Regions from separate parts of the Paraburkholderia sp. BL10I2N1 genome, predicted to be linked through region 1. Evidence: riboswitches for the same ligand, from Rfam matches in the RefSeq annotation. Region 1 holds a riboswitch; the other holds the start of a gene.
The links. Region 1 has a riboswitch for glycine ahead of gcvT (glycine cleavage system aminomethyltransferase GcvT). Riboswitches for the same ligand answer to the same signal wherever they lie in the genome.
Positions count from the first base shown of each region.

Region 1 (4,338 bases):
CAGCCAGCGCGCGGTAGTCGCGCACATCGCCGTTCACGCCCGGATATTGCAGCAGCACGCCGAACGCATTCGCGCCCGCGGCGTCGGCGGCCGGGCCAACCTTCACCTCGATACCGACCGGCTTCGCGCGTGTCTGCACGACTTCGATGGTTTGCGGCAGCACGTCGTCGGCGACGTAGAACACGTTCGACTTCGGCTTGCCGACGCGTTGCAGCAGCGTCATCGCTTCGGCGGCGGCGGTGGCCTCGTCGAGCAGCGAGGCGTTGGAAATCGACAGGCCGGTCAGGTCGATGATCATCTGCTGGAAGTTCAGCAGCGCTTCCAGACGGCCTTGTGAGATTTCCGGCTGGTACGGCGTGTACGCGGTGTACCACGCCGGATTTTCGAGCACGTTGCGCAGAATTACCGTCGGCGTGTGCGCGTTGTAGTAACCCTGGCCGATGTAGGAGCGGAACACCTGGTTCTTGTCCGCCAGATCGCGCAGCGCGGCCAGCGCTTCGGCTTCGCTCTTCGGCTGGGCGAAGGGGCCGAGCGGCAGCGGTTCGCTGCGGCGGATCGTCTTCGGAATGACCGCGTCGATCAGCGCGGCGCGCGATGCGAAGCCGAGCGCTTCGAGCATCGCCTGCTGATCGGCGGAATCCGGGCCGATGTGCCGTTCGGCGAAGGCGTCGTGCACTTCGAGCGCGGCGAGCGAGAGAGGGGTGCGGTTCATCAGACGATCCGGGTGTTCGAGCTTCATGGGTGTTCCTGGTGGTGCGGCCGTCCCGTGTGCTGGACCGGCCAGCCGGGTGGAGGCCGCACCTGACGGTTAAAGAATTACGCGCCGATGGACTTCGAGTAGGCGTCGGCGTCGATCAGACGGTCGGTGGCAGCGCCAGCGGCCGGCTTGATCTTGAAGAGCCAGCTTTCGTACGGTGCGCCGTTGACGGAGTCCGGCGTGTCGGCGAGCGAAGTATTCGCTTCGACGATCTCGCCTGCGACCGGTGCGTAGATGTCCGAGGCGGCTTTCACCGACTCGATCACCGCGACGGCGTCGCCGGCGGCGACGGTCTTGCCGGCTTCCGGCAGTTCGAGGAAAACGATGTCGCCGAGCGCTTCCTGCGCGTGGTCGGTGATGCCGACCGTCAGTGTGCCGTCCGCTTCAGTGCGGACCCATTCGTGCGATTCGGTGTATTTCAGATCGGCCGGGATGCTCATCGGATGCTCCTGTTGCGTATTGTTTGTATTGCTGGAAAAGGGGGACGCGCGCGCCGGTCCGGCTCAGGCGACGAGCACTTTGCCATTGCGCACGAATGGCAGTTTTACCACGCTTGCGGGCAGGGCTTTGTCGCGGATCTGCACGTGGACGACGTCGCCCGGCTGCACACCCTTCGGCACGCGCGCGAAGGCGATCGATTCCTGCATGGTCGGCGAGAACGTGCCGCTCGTGATTTCACCGTCGCCGTAGGGCGTGACGACCTTCTGATGGGCGCGCAACACGCCGCCTGCCTTGCCGTTTTCCTTCTGCAGGATCAGGCCGACGAACGCCGCTTGCGAGCCTTCAGCCTCCAGTTTCGAGCGGCCGACGAAATTGCGCGGGTTCACCAGATCGACCGTCCACGCGAGGCCGGCGTCGAGCGGCGAGACGTCGTCGTCCATGTCCTGGCCGTACAGATTCATGCCTGCTTCGAGGCGCAGCGTGTCGCGCGCGCCGAGGCCCGCCGGGCGCACGCCGTTGCCGGCAAGCGCGTTCCACAGCGCTTCGACGTGGGTGGCCGGGACGATGACTTCGAAGCCGTCTTCGCCGGTGTAACCGGTGCGGGCGACGGTCAGCTCGCCAAAAGCCGTATCGGCGACGCGTGCTGCATTGAAGGGTTTCAGCGATTCGGTGGCGGCGCGCGCGTCCGGTACGGTTTGCCAGACTTTTTCGCGGGCGTTCGGACCTTGTACGGCGACGATCGCGAAGTCGCGGCGCGGCGCAATCGTCAGACCGTAGCCGCCTTCGGCATTGAGCTGGTTGAACCAGGCGATGTCCTTGTCCGCCGTGCCGGCGTTGACGACCACGCGGAAGTGGTCTTCGCCGAAGTAGTACACGATCAGATCGTCGATCACGCCACCGTTCGGGTTCAACAGACACGAATAGAGCGCGCGGCCCGGCGTCTGCAGTTTGGCGACGTTGTTCGCGAGCGCGAATTCGAAGAAGGCACGCACCCGCTCGCCCGTGAAGTCGACGACGCACATGTGCGACACGTCGAACATGCCCGCATCGGTACGCACCGCGCGGTGTTCGTCGATCTGCGAGCCGTAGTTGACGGGCATGTCCCAGCCGCCGAAATCGACCATGCGCGCGTTCAGCGCGCGGTGGGTGGCGTGGAGCGGGGTGTGTTTGAGTTCGGTCATGGGGCCTCGGGCGTCTCGCGAAACAAAAAAGGCCATGCGGCGAAAATCCTCGCGGCCTCGTGCCTGCGAGCGATTCGATGCATGACCCCTCTGTCCTCGATACCTGAGAGATTGCGCTGCCGTGAGCCGGTCGTTGACCGGCGACGACGAACGCGCGCCCCTTCGGTGGGCAGCCTGCCGGTCTTATCACGACGGGCTACTGCCGCTCTCCAGAGTGCGAAAAACCGGTGCCTGCCATTGCGTTGCAGACGGGTTCTTCGACGCGGTCGGTCCTTTTGCCTGAGAGTTTGCGGGTGTGCCCCTTCGGCGGCGCTGGCTGCGTGTGAACAACAGACGGCGCGCTCTCCCGACGCGTGCGGCGAATGTACGCGAGGCCCCGGGGCTTGTCAAATTGCGACACGTGGGGCGCGTGGGCGGTGCGTGAGCCGGCGACTGCGTCAAAAATCGCGCCTGTAGCGGGAACGAAAAAGGGCGCGAGGAGTGCCTCGCGCCCTTCCTTAAGCTGCCGTGCAGCAATCAGGCATTTTTAGCCGATTGCGTGTGCCGCGGAATCGAGTTCCTGATTCAGGACGCGCTGTTCGTCGCCGGACAGGCCGCCGCCGTGTTGCGTCGCCATGTCGTGTGCTTCCTGGCGGATCACGTCGAGGCGGTGATGGAATGCGCCACCTTGGGGCGGCGGATAGTAGCCCTGATTCACCCGCACGTCGACGCGGTGGCTCAGGTTATCGATGCGTTCATTGACCTGATCGAAGCGCTGCACCGCCATTTCGTGTCCATTAGGGCGCGGCTGGGCGGTCTGCTGCGGAGTGACAACGCACGCAGCCAGTGAGCAAACCAGCGCGCAGCAGGCGAGTGCGCGAAGCAAACGAGGCATTCCATTCTCCCTTTAATTGAGTTGATACGGTCTAGAACGCCGGGCCCGCCTCGTTCGATGACTGCCCGGCTCGTTTGTAGCGATTGATTCCTTGCGGGATCGTCGGGTGGTGCTCAGGCGATGCTCATGCGACACCCCCGCCGGACGCATCACCCTGCGCGGCTGAACGGCAGCCGACGACCTTCTTCGGCGCTCTGGTTGGCCAGCTCAATGATCGTCATGACGTCGACCGCATCCCCGGCGCTGACCGGGAACGGCACGCCGTCGTGGATCGTCGCCGCGAGCGAGCGGTAGAAATCGGCGTACGCGCCGTCGCGCGTCGGCAGCGGGCGTTCGACTTCCTGATCGCCGTCGAGCAGGCGCAGCACGCCCGGCTCGTTGCCGGCGCCAAACTCGACATGGCCCGGCCGCAGCCCCGCCTTCAGCTGGTCTTCCTGGGTGTCGAGGCCGTGCTTCACATAGCTGCCGCGCGTGCCGTGGATCGCGAAACGTGGCGGCGCGATGGCCGCCAGGGCGCTCGCATGCAGCACCACTTCGTGCTCCGCATAGCCGAGTTGCAGATGAACGTAGTCCGGCGCGCTGCCTTCGTCGCGATGGATTTTCACGGTCGCGTTCACCGTCTGCGGCACGCCGAAGAGCGTCAGCGCCTGGTCGATCAGATGCGGGCCGAGATCGAACAGCAAACCGCCACCGCGCGTCGCGTCCTCGCGCCAGCGCTGCCGGACGTACGGGCGGAAGCGGTCGAAATGCGACTCGTAATGCGTGATCCGGCCAAGCTCGCCGCCTGCGACGAGATCGCGCACGGTCAGGAAGTCGCCATCCCAGCGCCGGTTGTGGAAGGGGGCGAACACGAGATTTTTCTGACGTGCGAGGTCGGCGAGGGTGCGGGCTTCGGCTGCAGTCAACGTGACGGGCTTGTCGACCACCACATGTTTGCCCGCTTCGAGCACCCGCTTCGCCATGTCGAAATGCGTGTCATTGGGCGTCGCAATGACGACGCATTCGATGTCGGTGAGCGCGAGCAGTGCGTCGAGGTCCGGCACGATCGCCGCCTGGGGATAATCGGCACGGGCCTTGTCCGGCTG
Region 1 is NZ_SNWA01000001.1:1,358,812-1,363,149, reverse strand. It holds gene gcvP (aminomethyl-transferring glycine dehydrogenase) at 1-739, opposite strand, end outside; gene gcvH (glycine cleavage system protein GcvH) at 817-1,197, opposite strand; gene gcvT (glycine cleavage system aminomethyltransferase GcvT) at 1,261-2,379, opposite strand; glycine riboswitch at 2,460-2,602, opposite strand; glycine riboswitch at 2,636-2,738, opposite strand; gene B0G77_RS06425 (hypothetical protein) at 2,906-3,253, opposite strand; gene B0G77_RS06420 (oxidoreductase) at 3,403-4,338, opposite strand, start outside.

Region 2 (4,338 bases), on a different contig from region 1:
ACAGTTCCTGCAGGCTTTCATAGTCGATGGTCGACATGGCTTCCTCTTCAGTGGTCCGACGCCCCGCAGTCACCTGAATGCAGCACAAGGACCCACGAGGTCTCGATTGAGCTTCTCGGGCATGTCAAAGGTACTCAAGATTGCGATGCTGGTCAAAACTGCACGCCTGTTCTTATCCGTCGCAGCCGGCGCACCGGGTCGCTGCCTGGCCCCCGCAAAGACGGCAGTCCCGATCGGGGTTCAACAACAGTACCGGCCAGATCATCGACTCGCCAGGGCACAATACGAATTCCAGCCGTCTGGACACGCATCGTCAGATGGCTTTCAGATTCTGGACGCTTCGACGCACGGTCCCACAGCATGACAGCATCGATCTCACTCGTCCTGTTCGACATGGAGGGCGTTCTCTCCCTGAGCGACCGCTCCGCGCGCGTCGATCACCTGTCGGCCGTCTCGGGCCAGACGCCCGACGTGGTGCGCCACGCGATCTGGGAATCCGGGCTGGAAGCGCGTGCCGACGCGGGCCTCATCACCGACGACGAATATCTGACAGCGCTGGGCGACCTCCTCGGCTGCCGCATCACCCGCGACGACTGGTTGATCGCTCGCCGCGCATCGATATTGCCCAACGCTGAAGTGCTTGCGCTCGCGGAAAAAGTGTCAGCGAAGCGCAGGATTGCGGTGCTTACCAACAACTGCCGTCTCGTCGCGGACAATATCGAATTTCTGAGTCCTGAGGTCGCTGCCCTCTTTGGCCCTCACGTGTGCGTTTCCGCCTCGTTCGGCGCGGCGAAACCCGCGGCACGCGCCTATCTGGGCTGTCTTGAACATCTTGGCGCTGGCACAGCCGAAACACTTTTCATCGACGACGCCGAAGCAAACGTGGCCGGGGCAATCAACGCCGGCCTTCACGGATACAGGTTCGTCAGCGCCGATTCTCTATCGGAAGAACTGGAGCGTCGACAACTGATGTAGACGTCCTGGCAAGGTAGCGCCTTGATTCATCAGAAGCGGCCACGGCGCACGAGAACGCAGCGGCTAAGCCCCCGCCCTGCTCCTCCCTGCACCGAAACGAAACATAAAAAGCTTGCACAGGGATTTTTCGAAGGCTATTGTCGTCACGTTCTGCAAGGTAGCGCGGGAGAGATCGTCAGAAGATTCATCTGACGGCGCCGACGGAGCAACCGCCCCGGAAACTCTCAGGCAAAAGGACCGCGTAGCCAGAACATCTGGAGAGCGGCGCTATAAACGCGCCCACCGAAGGGGATTTCCTGCGTGCATGGCAGGAAAGAAACTCTCAGGTACAGGGACAGATGGGGCATCGACGCTGGAACCGAAGCAACACCGGCGATGCTCAATTCAATCTGGACCCTGTCATGTCACGAATCGCCCTCATCGGCGCCGGGATTACCGGCGTCACGACCGCTTACGCCCTCGCGCAACGCGGCTTCGAAGTCACCGTATTCGAACGTCATCGCTACGCGGCCATGGAAACGTCGTTCGCCAACGGCGGCCAGCTATCGGCCAGTAACGCCGAAGTCTGGAACAGTGCCACGACCGTGCTTAAAGGCCTGCGCTGGATGCTCAGGCGCGACGCCCCGTTGCTGCTCAATCCTTTGCCCACGTGGCACAAATACTCGTGGATGGGTGAGTTCCTTCGACAGATTCCGAACTATCGCGCCAACACCGTCGAAACGGTGCGCCTTGCGATTGCCGCGCGCGAGCATCTGTTTTCGATCGCAGCGCGCGAGGGAATCGACTTCGATCTGGAACGTCGCGGCATTCTGCACATCTACAAGAACCGCAAGGATTTTGAAGCCGCAAACAGGGTGAATGCGCTGCTGCGCGAAGGCGGCCTGGATCGCCACCCTGTGACGAACGAAGAAATCCGCACGCTGGAACCTGCATTGCAGGACGAGTTTCATGGCGGTTTTTTCACACCGTCCGACTCGACCGGCGACATCCATAAATTCACTCGCGGGTTGGCGCAGGCGTGTGTGCGGCATGGCGTCGAATTCAACTATGACACCGAAATCGTGTCGATCAGCCCAGGCACCAACGGCAGATTCCTTATCGATGTGCGCCGCGACCACGAATCGCTCAGCGGCACGTTCGATCAGATCGTTGTATGCGCAGGTGTGAAGAGCCGCGAGTTTGCGGCGATGCTTGGGGATCACGTCAACGTCTACCCGGTGAAGGGCTATTCGATTACCGTGTGCCTCGACGACGACAAGAGCCGTCAGGCGGCGCCATGGGTCAGCCTGCTCGATGACAGCGCAAAGATCGTCACGAGCCGTCTCGGTACCGATCGTTTTCGCGTGGCAGGCACGGCGGAAATCAACGGCTTCAACCGCGATATCCGTGCGGATCGCATCGCGCCGCTCGTCCAGTGGACCCGCCGCTACTTTCCCGAAGCGGCGACATCGCGCGTGATTCCGTGGGCAGGCTTGCGCCCAATGTTGCCAGGCATGTTGCCCAAAGTGGGCCAGGGTCGTCGACGCGGCGTGTTCTACAACACCGGACACGGGCATCTTGGGTGGACGTTATCAGCTGCAACGGCTGCGTCGGTGACTGATTCGATCGAGCGCTCGGTGAGGAGGTAACGCGATCTTCACTGGACCGCGTGGGGCACATCCGCGCGGAAAGTGAGGACTGCGCGAGGGAGGGAAACCCCCTTCCTGCGACGGAGCGTCGGTGCGTGGAGGAGGCCTGCGCAGTGCTGCACGCTGCATGGTGCCGTATGCACTGCTGCTGCGGGCAGGGTGTGTAAACGCAGAAACCCCACCTTTTCGGGGTGGGGTTTCTGGTGCTGCAGGGGAGCCTGACGATTACCTACTTTCACACGGGCAATCCGCACTATCATCGGCGTGGAGTCGTTTCACGGTCCTGTTCGGGATGGGAAGGGGTGGTACCGACACGCTATGGTCATCAGGCATGACTTGTTGTCGCGCTGCGGGGGTTCTGGGCCCGGGGCAGCACAACCAATCGGGAAGAAGTAGTTGCCGATGATGGCTCATCAGCGGGATGCGGGCTGTGATGTGTCGGGCACAACACCGGTCTCAACCTGAGCGCGTTACCCCCTTCGGGGGTGGGATCACTGTAAGCGCTGAAGCGCTAACATTGATCGACACAAAACACACTGGTTATAGGATCAAGCCTTACGGGCAATTAGTATCAGTTAGCTTAACGCATTACTGCGCTTCCACACCTGACCTATCAACGTCCTGGTCTTGAACGACCCTTCAAGGGGCTCGAAGCCCCGGGGATATCTCATCTTAAGGCGAGTTTCCCGCTTAGATGCTTTCAGCGGTTATCTCTTCCGAACATAGCTACCCGGCGATGCCACTGGCGTGACAACCGGTACACCAGAGGTTCGTCCACTCCGGTCCTCTCGTACTAGGAGCAGCCCCCTTCAAATATCCAGCGCCCACGGCAGATAGGGACCAAACTGTCTCACGACGTTTTAAACCCAGCTCACGTACCTCTTTAAATGGCGAACAGCCATACCCTTGGGACCGGCTACAGCCCCAGGATGAGATGAGCCGACATCGAGGTGCCAAACACCGCCGTCGATATGAACTCTTGGGCGGTATCAGCCTGTTATCCCCAGAGTACCTTTTATCCGTTGAGCGATGGCCCTTCCATACAGAACCACCGGATCACTATGACCTGCTTTCGCACCTGCTCGACTTGTCGGTCTCGCAGTTAAGCACGCTTATGCCATTGCACTATCAGCACGATTTCCGACCGTACCTAGCGTACCTTCGTACTCCTCCGTTACACTTTGGGAGGAGACCGCCCCAGTCAAACTGCCTACCATGCACTGTCCCCGACCCGGATCACGGGCCAAGGTTAGAACCTCAAACAAGCCAGGGTGGTATTTCAAGGACGGCTCCACGCAAACTGGCGTTCACGCTTCATAGCCTCCCACCTATCCTACACAGACCGGTTCAAAGTCCAATGCAAAGCTGCAGTAAAGGTTCATGGGGTCTTTCCGTCTAGCCGCGGGGAGATTGCATCATCACAAACACTTCAACTTCGCTGAGTCTCGGGAGGAGACAGTGTGGCCATCGTTACGCCATTCGTGCAGGTCGGAACTTACCCGACAAGGAATTTCGCTACCTTAGGACCGTTATAGTTACGGCCGCCGTTTACCGGGACTTCAATCAAGAGCTTGCACCCCATCATTTAATCTTCCGGCACCGGGCAGGCGTCACACCCTATACGTCCACTTTCGTGTTTGCAGAGTGCTGTGTTTTTATTAAACAGTCGCAGCCACCAGTTTATTGCAACCCCTTCACCCTTCTGGCGCAGGCCAGTCAAGCTACCGGGGCGTAC
Region 2 is NZ_SNWA01000002.1:537,261-541,598, forward strand. It holds gene B0G77_RS24305 (NADP-dependent glyceraldehyde-3-phosphate dehydrogenase) at 1-37, opposite strand, end outside; gene B0G77_RS24310 (HAD family phosphatase) at 361-975, shown strand; glycine riboswitch at 1,129-1,225, shown strand; gene B0G77_RS24315 (D-amino acid dehydrogenase) at 1,377-2,603, shown strand; rRNA gene rrf (5S ribosomal RNA) at 2,820-2,933, opposite strand; rRNA gene B0G77_RS24325 (23S ribosomal RNA) at 3,148-4,338, opposite strand, start outside.
Region 2: linked by a shared signal. The riboswitch ahead of B0G77_RS24315 (D-amino acid dehydrogenase) and the one ahead of gcvT (glycine cleavage system aminomethyltransferase GcvT) in region 1 are both predicted to bind glycine.